3 regions of the Bradyrhizobium sp. SZCCHNR1098 genome follow, and region 1 is predicted to be linked to each of the others. Evidence: riboswitches for the same ligand, from Rfam matches in the RefSeq annotation. Region 1 holds a riboswitch; each other region holds the start of a gene.
The links. Region 1 has a riboswitch for S-adenosylmethionine ahead of QX135_RS18130 (GNAT family N-acetyltransferase). Riboswitches for the same ligand answer to the same signal wherever they lie in the genome.
Positions count from the first base shown of each region.

Region 2: another riboswitch for S-adenosylmethionine. It lies ahead of QX135_RS10755 (homoserine O-acetyltransferase); the one in region 1 lies ahead of QX135_RS18130 (GNAT family N-acetyltransferase).
Region 3: another riboswitch for S-adenosylmethionine. It lies ahead of QX135_RS12340 (O-succinylhomoserine sulfhydrylase); the one in region 1 lies ahead of QX135_RS18130 (GNAT family N-acetyltransferase).

Region 1 covers NZ_JAUEXY010000008.1:59,819-65,671, reverse strand. The annotation lists gene gcl (glyoxylate carboligase) at 1-963, shown strand, start outside; gene hyi (hydroxypyruvate isomerase) at 1,009-1,800, shown strand; gene QX135_RS18135 (energy transducer TonB) at 1,944-2,423, opposite strand; SAM-I-IV-variant riboswitch at 2,613-2,722, shown strand; gene QX135_RS18130 (GNAT family N-acetyltransferase) at 2,768-3,238, shown strand; gene QX135_RS18125 (hypothetical protein) at 3,465-3,782, opposite strand; gene QX135_RS18120 (glutathione S-transferase family protein) at 4,080-4,712, shown strand; gene arr (NAD(+)--rifampin ADP-ribosyltransferase) at 4,835-5,248, shown strand; gene QX135_RS18110 (ABC transporter substrate-binding protein) at 5,420-5,853, opposite strand, start outside.
Region 2 covers NZ_JAUEXY010000004.1:74,248-80,100, forward strand. The annotation lists gene QX135_RS10740 (S8 family serine peptidase) at 1-894, shown strand, start outside; gene QX135_RS10745 (GIY-YIG nuclease family protein) at 1,564-1,899, opposite strand; gene metW (methionine biosynthesis protein MetW) at 1,965-2,630, opposite strand; gene QX135_RS10755 (homoserine O-acetyltransferase) at 2,634-3,848, opposite strand; SAM riboswitch at 3,940-4,019, opposite strand; gene QX135_RS10760 (chorismate mutase) at 4,218-5,051, shown strand; gene hisC (histidinol-phosphate transaminase) at 5,089-5,853, shown strand, end outside.
Region 3 covers NZ_JAUEXY010000004.1:420,306-426,158, reverse strand. The annotation lists gene QX135_RS12345 (SGNH/GDSL hydrolase family protein) at 1-344, shown strand, start outside; gene QX135_RS12340 (O-succinylhomoserine sulfhydrylase) at 432-1,640, opposite strand; SAM riboswitch at 1,717-1,796, opposite strand; gene QX135_RS12335 (2'-deoxycytidine 5'-triphosphate deaminase) at 1,909-3,015, shown strand; gene QX135_RS12330 (MATE family efflux transporter) at 3,136-4,614, shown strand; gene QX135_RS12325 (SRPBCC family protein) at 4,631-5,032, opposite strand; gene QX135_RS12320 (VOC family protein) at 5,044-5,403, opposite strand; gene QX135_RS12315 (AraC family transcriptional regulator) at 5,455-5,853, opposite strand, start outside.

The DNA of each region.
Region 1 (5,853 bases):
GGCATCGGCAACCGCTGGGCCAACCGCCACACCGGATCGATCGAGACCTACACGAAAGGGCGCACCTTCGTGCATGTCGACATCGAGCCGACCCAGATCGGCCGCGTGTTCAATCCCGAGCTCGGCATCGTCTCGGATGCAAAGGCGGCGCTGGAGATGTTCCTCAGCGTCGCGCGCGAATGGCGCAAGGCGGGCAAACTGCGCGAGCGGCAGGCCTGGCCCGCGGCGTGCCAGGACCGCAAGCGGACCATGCTCCGGCGCAGCGATTTCGACCAGGTGCCGATCAAGCCGCAACGCGTCTATCACGAGATGAACAAGGCGTTCGGTCGCGACACCTGCTACATCAGCGTCATCGGCCTGTCGCAGATCGGCGGCGCCCAGTTCCTCAGCGTCCACCGCCCGCGCAACTGGATCAATGCGGGGCAGGCGGGGCCGCTCGGCTGGACCTTGCCGGCCGCGCTCGGCGTGCGCGTCGCGGATCCGAAGCGTGAGATCGTCGCGCTCTCGGGCGACTATGATTTCCAGTTCCTGATCGAGGAGCTCGCGGTCGGCGCCCAGTTCAACCTGCCTTACATCCATGTCGTCGTGAACAACGCCTATCTCGGCCTCATACGGCAGGCGCAGCGCGGCTTCTCGATGGACTATCAGGTCCAGCTGTCGTTCGAGAACATCAATGCGCCGGAGGTCGGCGGCTATGGCGTCGACCACGTCGCGGTCGCGCAGGGCCTCGGCTGCAAGGCGATCCGCGTCACCGACCCTCGCCAGGCGCAGGCTGCGTTCGCGACCGCGCGCGAATGGATGGCGGAATACCAGGTGCCTGTCGTGGTCGAGTTCGTGCTCGAACGCGTCACCAACATCGCGATGGGTACCGAGATCGACAACGTCGTGGAGTTCGAGGAGGTGCTCGACCTGCCGGTGGACGACACCCCGGCCGAGCCGCCGCGCACCTTGCTGCCGGCCTGATCGCAGCAACCGCTCTCATTCGAGGACCAATTCGAGGACCATGACATGCCGCGCTTTGCTGCCAATCTCACCATGCTCTTCAACGAGCTCCCGTTCATCGAGCGCTTCGCGGCTGCCAAGGCGGCCGGCTTCAGCGGTGTCGAGTATCTCTTCCCGTACGACTTCGACAAGGCGGAGCTGAGCGAGCAGCTGACGCGTCACGGGCTGACGCAGGTGCTGCACAATCTGCCCGCCGGCAACTGGGCCGCGGGCGAGCGCGGCATCGCGATCCTGCCGGATCGCGTCGACGAATTCCGCGACGGCGTTCGTCGCGCCATCGAATACGCGCGGGCGCTCGACTGCCGCCAGGTCAACTGCCTCGTCGGGATAGCGCCTGATGATGCCGACCCGCGCGAGCTCAACCAGGTGCTGGTCCGCAACCTGCGCTTTGCCGCAACCGCGCTGAAAGCGCAGGGGATCAAGCTCTTGATCGAGCCGATCAACACGCTCGACATTCCCGGCTTTGTCCTCAACCGCACGGCACAAGCGCTTCAGCTGATCTCGGAGGTCGAGTCCGACAATCTGTTCCTCCAGTACGACATTTACCACATGCAGATCATGGAGGGCGATCTCGCCCGCACCATGCAGAAGCATCTCGCCCGCATCGCGCACATCCAGCTCGCCGACAATCCGGGCCGCCACGAGCCCGGCACCGGCGAGATCAACTATGCGTTCCTGTTCCGGCATCTGGATGCGATCGGCTATCGCGGCTGGATCGGTTGTGAGTACAAGCCGCAGACGACGACGGTGGACGGGCTGGGCTGGCTGACCGATCGCGCGATCGTTCCCGCGAGCTGAGTTTACTACGTGCCATTCAGCCCGGGTTTGCTGCCGAGGAAGATGCCGCCGCTCCTGTCTCTTCACGCGAGGCTTATGGATTGCATCGAGCGCTACAGGATGGCGCAGCTTCAATGTTGTTGCGCGTGAGTTTCACTCACGCCTTAGCAGCCACGACAGATGCCGTGAATTTTTGTGTCAATCTTCTTCTGCTCGTCGACCCACTCAGCAGGCCATTGTCCGCCTGCCCAAGGCAACTGCTTCCTGTTGGCAAAGTTGATGGGTACCGTAAAGGTGAAGCTATCGTCGCTCATCTCTGCGGGCGGCTCCGGAAATGGTTCCGCTCGCTCAATCATACTTAGGGCCGCCGTATCGAGTAACTCGGAGCCGGCGCTTTCCACCAGTTCTCTGGAAATCAGTTTCCCCTGCCGATCAATGACAAACTTGACCTTGGCCGTGCCACTTTGACCGGCCGCCCCTGGCGGAAACGTTCTCTTGCTCACTAATAGTATTACAATCTTCTTTTTCCACGCTTCGCGAGCGCTTGCCTGAGCGCCGACACTTTCCGTTTGCGCATATGAGAAAGACGCCGAAGCCAGTAGCAGTACGAACACACCGGCCAGCGAAGGAATTCTCGCGTTCATAAGCGGATTCCATCACACGCGAAGATAATTCACAACCAAAAATTGCCGGTATGGCGCAGTTGCGCGAAGCGCCCGTCCCGTACGTCGCCAGCGTCGGCTGAAAAGGTCCGCGTTGGGCCAGGAGCGGCCGCGCGTTGTTCCTCAAACTGGGGCGTGCTTGCCAAGCTCGATCGTGCCAGCTATCGTCAACTCCAACATCAAGAGTTGGGCCGACGCCCAGCGCCAACCTGCTCCCCGAGCAAGGTGGCTTTCTTCCTTCGGAAGAAGATGTGGCCGGTCCGGCAACTAAACGGGACAAGCCACCACGGCGTCATGCGCTCCTCTCTTCGAAGAAGGGGACGAGAATGACTGTCGATAGAATCGAAATTGAGCCGGCCGATGCAAGGTCCCAGGACCTGATTAACCTCGTAACCGCGCTGGACGATTTCTTAAACAAGGTCTGCGGGGTGGAAAGGAATCACGGCTCTCCAATTGATCGGCTAGCGCACGACGACACGCAAATGTTTATCGCGCGGATTGCCGGACAAGCCGTTGGCTGTGCGGGGCTGCAGGTGTTCGCTGATGGTACCGGGGAGGTGAAGCGCATGTATGTCGTCACCGAGGTTCGTGCAACTGGAATAGGCAGCAGGCTCTTGACGCGCGTCGTGGAAGCGGCCCTGACCGCCAAGCTGCCGGTTCTGCGGCTGGAAACCACGGAATTTCTTCCCGATGCCCAGAGGCTCTATCGGGCGAAGGGGTTCGTTCCGTGCCCAGCGTATGGCGCTTACGTTTCCAACCCGATCAATTTGTACTTCGAGAGATGGCTGACGAAATGATGGTCGAGGGCGATGTGCCGACAAGGAATAGATGATCAAGTCTGCTTTTAGATTGCTCAAATCCCCATAGCGCTTGCCGCGCCACCCCGCTCAACATGCGCGGTTTCCTCCCTTGGAGGGTTTCGGACGCCGGCCGCCCGAATATGCCGCGCCGTCAATCATGCGGCCGGCATCCGAAACCCTTCACATAACCGGACATCGCTAAACGACATGATGGCGATCCCGGTCATCTATCCAACGGGTAAAATCGTTTCAAGAACCCGTCGATCTCGCTATCGGCTGCCTGCCAGCGTGCTCCACGTTCGCTTCTCAAGAGACAGAGGCCGAGAAGTTCTAGCGGGCCATCGGCAACAAGCTCAAGCGTCCCTTTCTTCGCGATCCAGTGCTCTTCACCGCCCTTATCGAGGCGGTCGACCGAATATCCGAGTTCAACAAGCGTGAGATACGCTGGGACTTCCGTATTGCCCGCTGCCGCAATAATTTCTTGCGCCATCTCATTTCCCCTACCGCGCGCGGATAGGCGTCCGAGCATCGCCTCGTTCACTGCAACCTTCCTTGCCCGCAGTCCGCGATGATCGCAATGGGTCAAATGCAGCCATTGAGGGCCTTGGTCGCCTGCTTCTGCTTCAGACCTGAAAGCGGGCTGTGCTCCCACCTGTTTGGACGGTTTGGGATGGGCTAGCCGCCGACATCTTTAGTGCGTCTTTTCATCTTCGAGTCTGATCATGATGTGCTGCGCCAAGCCGGAGTTCGAGGAGCCGCTGAGAAAATCTCCGGCCGCATGTCGGGCTGACGAACGGAGGGCCGTCCTGGGAGCGGACAACGGAGGAGGTTGCGAGCGATGATCACTGTGTTCGGAGAGGGCAGAGGCTTCCGTGTCGTCTGGTTGCTCGAAGAGATGGGGCTGCCGTACCGGCTTCGGGACGTGGATCTCCTGGCCGGGGTCGAGAACGACGCCGAGTTCCTGACGATCAATCCCGCCGGATTCATTCCGGCGATCCGCGATGGCGACGTCACGATGGTCGAGTCCGTTGCGATCATGGAATACATCTTGGGGCGGTATGGGCCGACAGCGCTGGCGCCCGCGGCACATGATGTTGCTTTTCCTGCCTATCAGCAGTTTCTCCACCTCGGTGAGGCGGGCCTCGCAGCCTCGCTTTATTTCGTTTCGGGAGCCCGGCACCTTGCGCCTGAAAGCGAGCGCAACAACTGGAGCGCGCGGCAGGCGATGGACGTGTTCACGACCCGATTGAGCCTGGTGACGCGACGGCTGGAGCGCGGGCCATACATGGCCGGCGATGCGTTCACCGCGGCGGACATTTCGGTGGGCTACGCGCTCGAGATGGCGCGGAAGAACGTCGGTGTGGTGTTCGGTGATGCGGAGCAAGCATACATGACCCGGCTGCGAGTCCGCGCCGGCTACCAGCGGGCGCTGGAGACGTGCCAGGCCACGCGGCGCTGGTGGACCAGCTAGGTTGCGGAACGAGAGAGGCGAGTAGGTCGCCGACAATGTCTTCAACAGACGAAACGATCATTTGCATTCGACCGTCGCTCCGCGGCAGATGACGAGTGCTGGAAACCCATCCGAGGTCACCGATGCCATCTGTTGCGACCGTGTTTGCGCAATCCTTCTTCCACGGCACGCGCGCCGATCTGCGGCCGGGCGACCTGATCGCTGTCGGGTATCCGTCCAACTTCACCGAGGCGGAGCCGATGTCCTGGGTCTACTTCACGGCGACGCTGGATGCGGCGATCTGGGGCGCCGAGTTGGCTGCCGGTGACGGACGGGGACGGATCTACGTCGTCGAGCCCACAGGTCCGTTCGTTGACGACCCGAACCTGACGGACAAGAAGTTCCCGGGGAATCCGACGCGGTCTCATCGATCCCGCGCGCCGCTGCGCGTCATTGCCGAGGTCGTTCATTGGCAGGGGCACGCGCCGGATGTGGTGAGGCAGATGAAGGAGGGCGTTGCGCGCGCAATGACCGAAGGGCCGGGCATCATCGACTGAACGGCGCGGCGGCATCGCACTGCCGTCGATCCGTCGCGCCCGATGGCTGTTTGCGGATGCTGCGACGCGCTCGCCACGCGGCGCCCTCCGTCCAGAACATCGAAAAAGTCCGGTGGCAAGGTGCGTTCGAACTGGTGTCGACGCACGAAATCTCCTCCTCATGAGCCGAGCCTATCGCCGAGAGGCGAGGGTTGGACTTGGCGTCCATGATTGATCGGGGGCGCCGCTCGGCAGCGTCGCTCGCCTTTCGGCGACGGCATGGTTGAAGAGTTCGAGGACCAAGCCGAATGCCGCCAAGTCCTCTGGTTCGATGGCTCCATCGTCATAGCCCTTGAGTGTCTCGGCGATGATCCCGTCGACCTCTCGTTGCCAGCTCAGCAGATCGTGTTCCGAGCCGGCATTGCGCACCTCCGAAACCACCGCAAGAATGCGGTTGCGGCCGCTGGTGTCGTCCTCCAGTTCATCCCGGTTCAGATAGCGGCGCAGCCATTCGGCGGCCGAACCGATGCCGGAAAGTACGAGCAAGGCGAACCAGAAATAGTCGCTGTACTTGTCCAGAAAGGTTCGCTCCGTGCCGTTGATCACCGCCGCGGCGCCTCGATGTA
Region 2 (5,853 bases), on a different contig from region 1:
GTCTGCCGGATCTTCCCGGGCGGCCGGTTCAGCGATCTCGTCTCGGCGCTCGACTACTGCATGGAGAATGGCATCGACGTCGCCAACATGAGTCTGGGCGGCGGCGAGCCGTCGCAGATCATCGAGGAGCGGATCTTGCGGGCCAAGCAGATGGGCCTTGCCTGTATCGTCGCCGCGGGAAACTCGTCGGGGCCGGTCCAGTTTCCGGGCTCGACGCCGCATTGCCTGGCGGTCGCCGCGATGGGCAAATGGGGCGAGTTTCCCGAGGACAGCTTCCACGCCCAGCAGGGGTTGGACGGCTTCCGGAGCGCCGACGGATATTTTCCGGCGAAGTTCAGTTGCTTCGGGCCGGAGATCGACGTCTGCGCGCCGGGCGTCGGCATCGTGTCCTCGCTGCCGGCGGATGGCTTCGGGGCCTGGGACGGCACCTCGATGGCGACGCCGCACGTCACCGGCCTCGCCGCGCTCGTGCTGGCGCATCATCCCGACTTCAAGGGCCAGTTCGCGACACGCGACGCGCGGCGTGTGGAGCGGCTGTTCCAGATCCTGAAGGAGACATCGACGCCGCTGCAGTTCGGCGATCCCAACCGTTCGGGAGCCGGACTGCCGAACGCGATGCGCGCACTCGGCCTGGAAGCGGGCGTGGCCTCCGCGCCCACGGCCGATCCCTCGCTCGACGTTCTCCGTCGCCTGCTGGGACTGGCGCGCGGCGAGGCGCAGAGCGGCGCGACGTCTCCGACGCTGGTGCCGCAGGCGCCCAATGGCAAGCTCAACGGAGCCGGTTCGGTTGCCAGGGGCCCGGCAACGACGACCAGCGAGTGGTCCAGCCCGGCGGTCGGTGATCCCAGTCCGGCGCAGATCCGCGACATCATGCACAAGGTCGGCTTGCTGTAGATCACGGGGCAAGCCGTAGGAACGGCATCAGACGTTGCACGACGGGCAGTTTGCGCATGAGCCTCATGCACGGACTGCCCGTCGTGTTAGTTTGTCGCACGATCGCGGCTTGCGTCGTCGGCCAAATCAAGCGCAGATTTCCGCCCGTCCCGCCTCACTGCAAGAGGGGCGTATCGCGGTCGTCACGAACGCTGAGGTGGGATGCGGTGGGCGTGTCGGATTGCGCGTGGGGCTTCCTCGCGCGGACGAGCAATTCCGGCACGCACGGTCAAGTCGCGCGGTCCTGATACCCCGATGCTGGTATCCAGCGCGATGCGCGCAAGCGCATTGCGCGACACGGTGGCCAAAAAGCCCGGCGCACCGAGGAGAATGCGAAGCAGCCGTTCAACCATCGCGCAGGGAAGGCCGGGTGTTCCGGCTCGTACCTGTGGTTCCTGCCGCCTGCATTTTTTCCGCAGGCGGGCCATGGGTGCGGCCAGCATCCGGCCTTCCCTGCGCCTCTTCGCTATCGGAGGCGATGCATGACGCATAGCTCGGGCGCGAAGGTGCCGCGGGGATGCGCAGCCTTGTCTCAACCGCCATCGGCTCTTTGAAAAGTGAAATCCCGCCACCCCAAGCTCGTCATGGCCGGGCTTGTCCCGGCCATCCACGTCCGTCCTCGTGCGCGCCTCAAGCTGTGATCCTATCGTAGAGATCATCCCAGCTGGGATTGCTCGCAAGGATCATTCCAACCTTCCAGGCGCGCGACCAATGCGTGATGTTGTGCTCCCGTTGGATCGCGCTCTGAATGTCGTCGAAGACTTCAAAGTACACCAATCGCGTCAAGCCATACCGCCTGGTGAAGCCATCAACCAAGCCGGATCGATGCTGAAAGACACGGCGCACGAGATCGCTGGTCACGCCGACATAGAGCGCACCGTTGGGACGATTAGTCATGAAGTACACGTAGCCGCCCGCCATCTCGCCATACTGCAAGACGTGGATGGCCGGGACAAGCCCGGCCATGACGGCCGAGAGAGCGGGCCACAAACTTCAACAAGGCCCCGGGGCTGCGGTCGCCCCCCGTCTCCCTACCGCCCCTTCTCCGCCCTGCTCAGAAGAAACACCCCCTGCTCGCCGAACATGTTCCAGAACCACCAGGGCATGGCGACACGCAAGGGGCGGCCGTAACTATCAAGTGCGACGGCGCGCTCCATCTTGACGCCGATCTCGTCGCAGAGCTGCACGAAGTCCTTGATGGTGCAGAAATGGATGTTCGGCGTGTCGTACCAGGTGAAAGGCAGATTGTCGGTGCGCGGCATGTGGCCGCCGACCAGCAGCTGCAGCCGCAGCCGCCAGAAGCCGAAATTCGGGAAGGTGACGATGGCACGGCGGCCGATGCGCAGGAGATTTTCCAGCACCGTCTTGGGCCGCCGCGTCGCTTGCAGGGTCTGCGACAGGACCACGTAGTCGAACGCATCGTCGGGATAATCGACGAGATCGGTGTCAGCATCGCCCTGCACCACCGCGAGGCCCTTGGCGACACAATGGTTGACGCCCTCGCGCGACAGCTCGATGCCGCGGCCGTCGATGCCGCGGCTCTCGAGCAGCTGCAGCAGGTCACCGTCGCCGCAGCCGATGTCGAGCACCTTGGAGCCGCTCTCGACCATGCCGGCGATCAGGAGATGATCGGGCCGATAGGCCAGCACCTCGCCGCCGGAGAATCCGTTCAGCGGCAGCACACCCTGCATGCTCATGTCTCAGCCTCCCGTCGCGACCTTGAGGCCGCGCGCCTTGCCGGCGGAATCGAGAAAAGCGCTGGCGATCTCGAAGAACTCGGGGACGTCGAGCAGGAACGCGTCGTGCCCCCTGTCGGTCTCGATCTCGGCAAACGACACGCGCGCGCTGGACGCGTTGAGCGCATGCACCAGCGCCCGCGACTCCGAAGTCGGAAACAGCCAGTCGCTGGTGAAGGACACCACGCAAAAGCGCGTCTTGATGCCGCGGAACGCCGCCGCCAGCACGCCATCGTGGTCGCCGGCGATGTCGAAATAGTCCATCGCCCGCGTCAGATAGAGATAGGAGTTGGCGTCGAAGCGCTCGACGAAGGACGAGCCCTGATAGCGCAGATAGCTCTCGACCTGGAAGTCGGCGTCGAACGAGAACGTCGGCAACTCGCGGTCTTGCATGCGGCGGCCGAACTTGCGATGCAGGGCGGCATCCGACAGATAAGTGATATGCGCGGCCATCCGTGCCACCGCGAGGCCGCGATGCGGATGAGTGCCCTTGTCGCCGTAGCGGCCGTGGTCCCAGTCGGGATCGGCCATGACGGCCTGGCGGCCGAGCTCGTGGAAGGCGATGTTCTGTGCCGAGTGCCGCGTCGCGCAGGCGATCGCGAGCGTGGCGAACACGCGCTGCGGATAGGCCACCGTCCATTGCAGCGCCTGCATGCCGCCCATCGAGCCGCCGACCACGGCGAACAGCGTGTCGATGCCGAGATGGTCGATCAGCATCGCCTGCGCCCGCACCATGTCGGGGATGGTGATGATCGGGAAATCGAGCCCCCAGACCTTGCCGGTCGCAGGGTTCAGCGAGGCCGGGCCGGTCGAGCCCATGCAGCCGCCAATCACGTTCGAGCAGATGATGAAATAGCGGCTGGGATCGAGCGGACGGCCGGGGCCGACCAGCGTCTCCCACCAGCCCGGCTTGCCGGTGACCGGATGACGGTTGGCGACGTGCTGGTCGCCGGTCAGCGCGTGGCAGACCAGGACCGCGTTCGACTTGTCGGCGTTGAGCTCGCCATAGGTCTGGTAGGCGATCTGGAACGGCGACAGGTCGACGCCGCAATCGAGCCTGAGCGGCTTGTCGGCACCGAACTGCGCGACCAGCGAGCTCGGATGATCGACCTCGTGCGAGCGCTCTTCGGGCGCAATCGTGCGCAGCGCGGAGGTGGGTTTCGGCGTCAGGCCTGTCATGTCTCTCACCCCGGCCATCCGGCAAGGGCTCCCGAACCACGTGACACATCAGGCCATGAAAAACCCGGCCTGAACTGGGGTTCGGCCGGGATCGATAACGTCCCCGGCCTGTTTAGCGAGTTTTTTAACGTGGCTGCAAGCCGGCCGGCTCAAATGACCACGGAACAGGCAGAAACTAGTCCCGCGGGCGCTCCTCGTCAAGGCAAGCTCGGGTTGACCGCCGATCGGGCGCCCCATGGCTGCAGGTCAGCCAAGCCTAGGCAGCACGAGGTAAACTTGCTGTTGCGCACGTCCCCCGCATCGGAGAGAACGGCATCCGTTCCAGTCCGCCGCGCGTTGACCCGCGGCCTGCGAAGAGTGACCCTGCCCATGTCGACCCCGCCGCCAGCCCCTCCCTCGCTCGCCGATTTGCGCAAGGAGATCGACGCGATCGACGAGCAGGTCCATCAGCTCCTGATGAACAGGGCCGACATCATCGACCGGCTGATCAAGGTCAAGAAGACCCAGGAGGTCGGCTCGGCGTTCCGCCCGGCGCGAGAGGCCGACATGATGCGGCGCCTGGTGCAGCGCCATCGCGGCATCCTGCCGCTCGACACCGTCGAGGGCATCTGGCGCGTGATCGTCTCGACGTTCACTTACGTGCAGGCGCCGTTCTCGGTTCACGCCGACGTGTCGGTCGGCGAATCCGCGATGCGCGATTCCGCCAGGTTCCATTTCGGCTTCGTGGTGCCTTATGTCGCCCATTTCAGCGCCCAGGCCGCCGTCGAAGCCGTGGCGCGCTCGAAGGGCGATCTCGCGCTGGTGTCGACGACCTCGGGGCATACGCCGTGGTGGATCACGCTGGAGCCCGCGGGCGCGCCGAAGATCATCGCGCGGATGCCGTTCATCGAGCGGGCCGACCATCCGGCGGCGCTGCCGGTGTTCGCGATCTCGCGCGTCGCGGACGACGCGCTGGTGCTGGAGGTCGAGACCTGGAGCATCCGCGTCTCCGGCTGGAATGCGCAGGTGTCCCGCGCGCTGTCGCCGCTCGCCGACGTCATCGCGGTGCCCGATACCGCCTTCGACGGCGCGGCGCTGTTGGTGTCGATCGAGTCGCCGTCGAACCTCGACAAGATCAAGGCTGCCCTGATCGCGGCGGGCGCCTCGGTCCGCTCGACGGCCCTCGTCGGCGGCCATGCGAAACGCTATACGGTTCCCAGCTGAGACGCCCCGCGCCAGTGATGATTTTCCGGAGTTGACGATGAACCGCCCCGTGCCGAATCCCGGCATCCTCGAGATTGCGCCCTACACGCCGGGCAAGAGCCCGAAGCCCGAGCCGGGCCGCAAGGTGTTCAAGCTGTCGGCGAACGAGACTCCGTTCGGTCCTTCACCCAAGGCGATCGACGCCTTCAAGAGCGCGGCCACGCATCTGGAGGATTATCCGGAAGGCACCTCGCGGGTGCTGCGCGAGGCGATCGGCCGCACCTATGGCCTCGATCCCGGCCGCATCGTCTGCGGCGCCGGCTCCGACGAGATCCTGAATCTGCTGGCACACACCTTTCTCGGGCAAGGCGACGAGGCGATCTCCACCGCGCACGGCTTCCTGGTCTATCCGATCGCGACCATGGGCTGCGGCGCCAGGAACGTGGTTGCCGCCGAGACCGAGTATCGCACCGACGTCGACGCGATCCTGGCCGCGGTGACGCCGCGCACCAAGCTCGTGTGGCTCGCCAATCCGAACAACCCGACCGGCACCTACATCCCGTTCGACGAGGTCAAGCGGCTGCGCGCCGGCCTTCCCTCGCATGTCGTGCTGGTGCTCGACGCCGCCTATGCCGACTACGTCTCGCGCAACGATTATGAGTTCGGGATCGAGCTGGTCGCGACGACCGAGAACACCGTCGTCACCCACACCTTTTCCAAGATCCACGGCCTCGCGGCGCTCCGCGTCGGCTGGATGTTCGGCCCCGCGCCCATCGTCGATGCGATCAACCGAATCCGTGGGCCGTTCAACGTCTCCTCGCCG
Region 3 (5,853 bases), on a different contig from region 1:
CCAAGATCCAGGCGGCGGCCTCCGATGTCGTGCTGGTCGACCTGCAATATTCGCCGCGCGTCAACGAGCGCTCGGAGAACGCCAGCCGCATGAACAAGCTGCTCGGGCGTATCGCCGAGCTGCATCACGCCGGCATCTTCCCCCGCTTCGAGGTGATGCGCGACTGGCACGAGCGGCAGGCGATCCCGATCAACGAGTTCGTGATCTCGGACGGTCTGCACATGAGCGATTGGGGCTACGCCTGCTTCGCCCAGCTGCTCGGCGACGACATCATCCGCTCGGTCGGCCAGGTCAAGCTCGGCATCAACACGCCGGCCAACGTGCTGACCTATCGGCCGATGTGAGAGTGGCGAGTAGGGAATAGCGAGTAGCGAGTAGCGAATAGGATGCAATCGGTACGCCCTATTCGCCATTCTCTATGCGGCCATTCGCTACGCGGCCCTCAGGGCCGCATCCAGATCCTCGATCAGATCGTCGGCATGCTCGAGCCCGGCGGAGAAGCGGATGAAGCCCTCGCTGATGCCGAGCTCGGCGCGCGCCTCCGGCGTCAGCCGCTGGTGCGTCGTCGTCGCCGGATGCGTGACCAGCGTCTTGGCGTCGCCGAGATTGTTGGAGATGCGCGCGAGCTTCAAGCCGTTGAGCGTGCGGAACGCGCCGGCCTTGCCGCCCTTCACCTCGAAGCCGACCAGCGTCGAGCCGGCGCGCATCTGCTTGCGCACGGTCGCCGCCTGCGGATGGTCCTCGCGACCGGGATAGATCAGCCGCGAGATCTTCGGATGCGCCGCGAGAAAGTCGGCCACCTTCGCCGCCGTCTCGGTCTGCGCGCGCACGCGCACCGCCAAGGTCTCCAGGCCCTTGAGCAGGACCCAGGCGTTGAACGGCGAGATCGACGGACCGGTCTGGCGCATGAAATTGTGGATGTGCTCGGCGATGAACGCCTCCGACGACAGGATCACGCCGCCGAGGCAGCGGCCCTGGCCATCGATGTGCTTGGTCGCGGAATACACCACGACGTCGGCGCCGAGCGCGAGCGGGCTCTGCCAGATCGGGGTCGCGAACACGTTGTCGACGATCAGTCGCGCGCCACGGGCGTGCGCGATCTCGGCGATCGCGGGAATGTCCATCACGTCGAGCGTCGGATTGGTCGGGCTCTCCAGGAAGAACGACTTGGTGTTCGGCCTGACCGCCTTCTGCCATTGGTCGAGGTCGAGCCCATCGACCAGGGTCGATTCGATGCCGTAGCGCGGCAAGAGATCTTCGACGACGTAGCGGCACGAGCCGAACAGCGCCTTGGCGGCGACGACGTGATCGCCGGCACGGAGGGGAGCGAGGATTGCCGTGGTGACTGCGGCCATGCCGGTTGCGGCCGAGCGGCAGGCCTCGGCGCCCTCGAGCTCGATCATGCGGCGCTCGAACATTGCCGTGGTCGGGTTGGAGAAGCGCGAATAGATGAAGCCGGGATCCTCGCCCTTGAAGCGCGCCTCGCACTCCTCGGCGGTGGCGTAGACGAAGCCTTGCGTCAGATAGAGCGCCTCGGCGGTCTCGCCGAATTCGGAACGCAAGGTGCCGGAATGCACCAGGCGGGTTTCAGGACGATAGCGGGCGAACGACGCCGGGGCCTTCGCGGGGGACTTCGACATGTGACCTCCATCGTGACCACCGCCTCCAGCGATGGGCACAAAAAAACCGGCCTGGGAAAACTCCTCACGGCCGGGATCACAATCGTCCCCGGCCTGTTTAGCGACTTATTTAACGTGGCTGCAAGCCGGCCGGCTCAAATCACCACGGGATAAGTCGTGCTCATAGTCGCAACCGGCCTTTCCGTCAAGCCAGCCATCGGATAACCGGTAAAAAGACCCTATATAGGCTCGATAAGCCGCCGTTCCGGCGCCTGCAAAGGATCAGGTCTTGCCGTTTTCGCTCAGCCCCGACGCCCACGGCATCCTCCCCGATCGCATGATCGTGGCGATGGCGGAGGCTGGCCTGATCATCCCCGCATACGATTTTGTCGAAAGCCAGATCCAGCCGGCGAGCCTGGACCTGCGGCTCGGCGACATCGCCTATCGCGTGCGGGCAAGCTTTCTGCCCGGGCCGGGCGCGACGGTCGCCGAGCGTATCGACGAGTTGAAGCTGCACGAATTCGCGCTCGCCGACGGCGCAGTGCTGGAGACCAACTGCGTCTACATCGTGCCGCTCTTGGAGAGTCTCGCGCTGCCGAAGGACATCGTCGCGGCCGCCAATCCGAAGAGCTCGACCGGGCGGCTCGACGTGTTCACCCGCGTGATCGCCGACGGCACGCGACGGTTCGACATGATCGGAGCCGGCTATCACGGTCCGCTCTACGCCGAGATCAGCCCGAAGACGTTTCCCGTTTTGCTGCGCGAAGGCTCGCGCCTGTCCCAGGTCCGCTTCCGCTACCGCGACGCGGTTCTGTCGGAGGACGAACTGATCGCGCTGCATCAGGCCGAGCGGCTGGTGGATCGCGATGATGCGGATCTCGTCGGCGGCGTCGCTCTTTCCGTCGACCTGTCCGGCAGCAATGCCAACGGCTATGTGGGCTATCGCGCCAAGCGCCATACCGGCGTCGTCGACGTCGACCGCCGCGCCGGCTATGCTGTGGAGGAGTTCTGGGAGCCGATCAAGGCGCGCCCCGACGGCAGCCTCATTCTCGATCCCGGCGAGTTCTACATCCTGGCTTCGAAGGAGGCCGTGCAGGTGCCGCCGGACTACGCCGCCGAGATGGTGCCGTTCGATCCGCTCGTGGGCGAATTCCGTGTCCACTATGCCGGCTTCTTCGATCCCGGCTTCGGCTATGCCGGCGCCGGCGGGCAGGGCTCGCGCGCGGTGCTCGAGGTGCGCTCGCGCGAGGTGCCGTTCATCCTCGAGCACGGTCAGATCGTCGGCCGCCTCGTCTATGAGAAGATGCTGGCCCGGCCGAACGCGATGTATGGCAGCCGCATCGGCTCCAACTACCAGGCCCAGGGCCTGAAGCTCTCCAAGCACTTCCGCCTCTAGGCCCGGCTGCGCGCTGACCGCGCACCCCCAATGCGCCCGCTGCACGGGGCGCGGCCCGGCGGTGTGCTAGGAGGAACGACAAAGGTCCCGCCAGATGGCGCGGCCAAACGGGGAGCGAGCATGTCCGAGATCGGCTTGGCCGACAGTCCGGTCGGCGAGGGGCGTACGTTGCCGCCCATCGCGAAGCCGGTTCGGAATGCGCTCGTCGACGGACCCATTCTGCGCACCCTGCTGTCGCTGGCCTGGCCCAACATCATCGCGAACACGGCAGGCACCTGCGTCGTCATCGCCGAGACCTCCTATATCGGCCGGCTCGGTATCGAGGCGCTGGCGGCGATGGCACTAGTGTTCCCGCTGGTGATCCTGACCATGACGATGTCCGGCGGCGCCATGGGCGGCGGCGTGGCCTCGGCGATCGCGCGGGCGCTCGGCGCCGGCGACACCGAACGGGCCTCGACCCTCGCCACGCACGCGCTGCTGATTGCGCTGTTGTTCGGCGCGACCTTCATGGTCGGCATGCTGGTGTTCGGTCCCGCTTTGCTGGAGGTGCTCGGCGGCCGCGGCGCGGTGCTGAGCCATGCCACAGCCTATCTGCAGATCTTCTTCGGCGGCGCCATCCTGCCCTGGCTGATGAACTCGATGGCCGGCATCCTGCGCGGCACCGGCAACATGAAGCTGCCGTCGTTCATGATCCTCAGTTCGGCGCTGCTGCAGATCGTATTGGGCGGCACGCTCAGCCTGGTCCTCGGGCTCGGCATGCGCGGCGTCGCCGCCGGCGCGCTGCTGGCTTTCTGCGTCAGCATCTCGGTGATGGGCTGGTACCTGTTCTCCGGCCGCGCGCGCGTGCGGCCGAAGCTGCGGGGCCTGAAGATCAGCCGCGCGATGTTCGCCGACATCCTCAAGGTCGGCGCCATCGCCTGCTTCTCGCCGCTGCAATCCGTGCTGTCGATCGCGATCTTCACGCACATGCTGGCATCGTTCGGCACCGCCGTGCTGGCCGGCTACGGCATCGGCGCACGGCTCGAATTCATGGTGACCACTGTCGCGTTCTCCGTCGGCATGGCCTCGGTGCCGATGGTCGGCATGGCGATCGGTGCGGAAAGAATCGCGCGTGCCCGCCGGATCGCCTGGACGGCGGGGCTGGTCTCTTTCGCGTCGGTGGGTGCGCTGTCGACGCTGATCGCGATCGTCCCGCAATTGTGGGTCGACATCTTCACCCAGGACGAGAGCGCGCGCAGCGCCGGCCGGCACTATCTGCAGGTCGCAGCGCCAATGTATGCCTTCATCGGCCTGGCGATCTCGATGTACTTCTCCTCACAGGGCGCGGCCAGGGTGATCGGTCCGGTGTTGGCACAGACGGTGCGGCTCGTCTTCATCGCCGCAGGCGGTAGCTATCTGCTGAGCCATGCCGCGACCGAGGGCGACTTCTTCATGCTGGCGGCGTCCTCGATGGTCCTGCTCGGAGTGCTGACGCTCGCCACCGTCATGCTCACCCGCTGGGGCCCGAAGCCGGCCGCAGCGCTGGAGCTGCGCCCGGCCGTGCTGGCGGTCGAGCTCGGCTCGGGGGCGCAGATCCCGCCATCTCCGCATGTCGGCTGACGGCTGCTCGGCTCGTCTAGGCGCCCAGCCCGCCTATGGCGTCCTGCATCGCGCGCGTGCCGAGCGCCATCTGCTGCTCGATATAGGGCGCGATGGCGTGCGGCAGCACGTCGGTGATCCAGAGCATCCGGCAACCCTGCGCGCCGTCGGGGATGATCTGCACGGACGCGTTGTGATGCGTCACGCGTTCGCTCTCGATCGTGTAGACCAGACGCTGCTGCGCCTCGTCGCAACTGACGAGGCGTTCGCGCGCCACATTGCCGTTGGCGAAGGTCACGATCCGGACGTCGCCGTCGAGCTGGCAATCGACGACGAAGCCGGGCGCCAGCCGGGTATGAACGGCGCCGAAGTCGCGCACGGCGTCCCAGACGGCGGCTGCGGAGGCTGCGATCGGGATGTCCTTCTGAATCGATGCCATGGCCGGGGACCTCACGGACACACGGCTTCGATGTTGTTGCCGTCGGGATCGATCAGGAAGGCGGCGTAGTAGGTCGGACTGTAGTCCGCGCGCGGCCCGGCGCCGCCATTGTCGCTGCCGCCGGCCTTCAGCCCCTCGCTGTGGAATCTGGCGACCGCCGCGTGGTCCCGGGCGCGGAACGCGATATGGGCGGCGCCTTTGCTGGCGCCCTTGTCGAGATACAGCCACAGCGCCGGCTCCCCCTTCGGGCCGATGCCCGCCGACGCCTCGTCCTTGGAGCAGAGGATGTGGCCGAGCGGCGCCAGCGCCGCTGTGTAGAAGCGGACGCTGGCGTCCAGATTGCCGACCTTGAGGCCGATATGATCGTACATCGATGATCTCCATGCTTCGCATGCGGCTGCCGCACGCGCTGGATCATCCAATCAATGGCGGCTGAGATGGTCTTGGAGAATCTTGCGCTCGCCGCGCGACGCCTTGCGAAACTTCGCCGGCGACACGCCGGCAGCGCGCGCGAAGGTGCGGGTGAAATTCGACAGATCGGCAAAACCCGAATCGTAGGCGATGGTGGTGACCGGCGTATCTTCCTCGCTGAGACGCCGCGCGGCGTGCCGCAAGCGGGAGCGGATCAGATATTGATGCGGCGTCACGCCGATCGTGGCCGCGAACAGCCGCAGGAAATGGAACGGGCTGACGCCGGCCTCACCAGCCGCAGCCGCCAGATCGATGTCGCGCGCCGCATTGTCGTCGATCCACAATGCGCTCTCGACCGCGCGCCGGCGATCGCGAAGGCTTGGCGTCGCCGCCCGTTCGTGCTGGCCCGT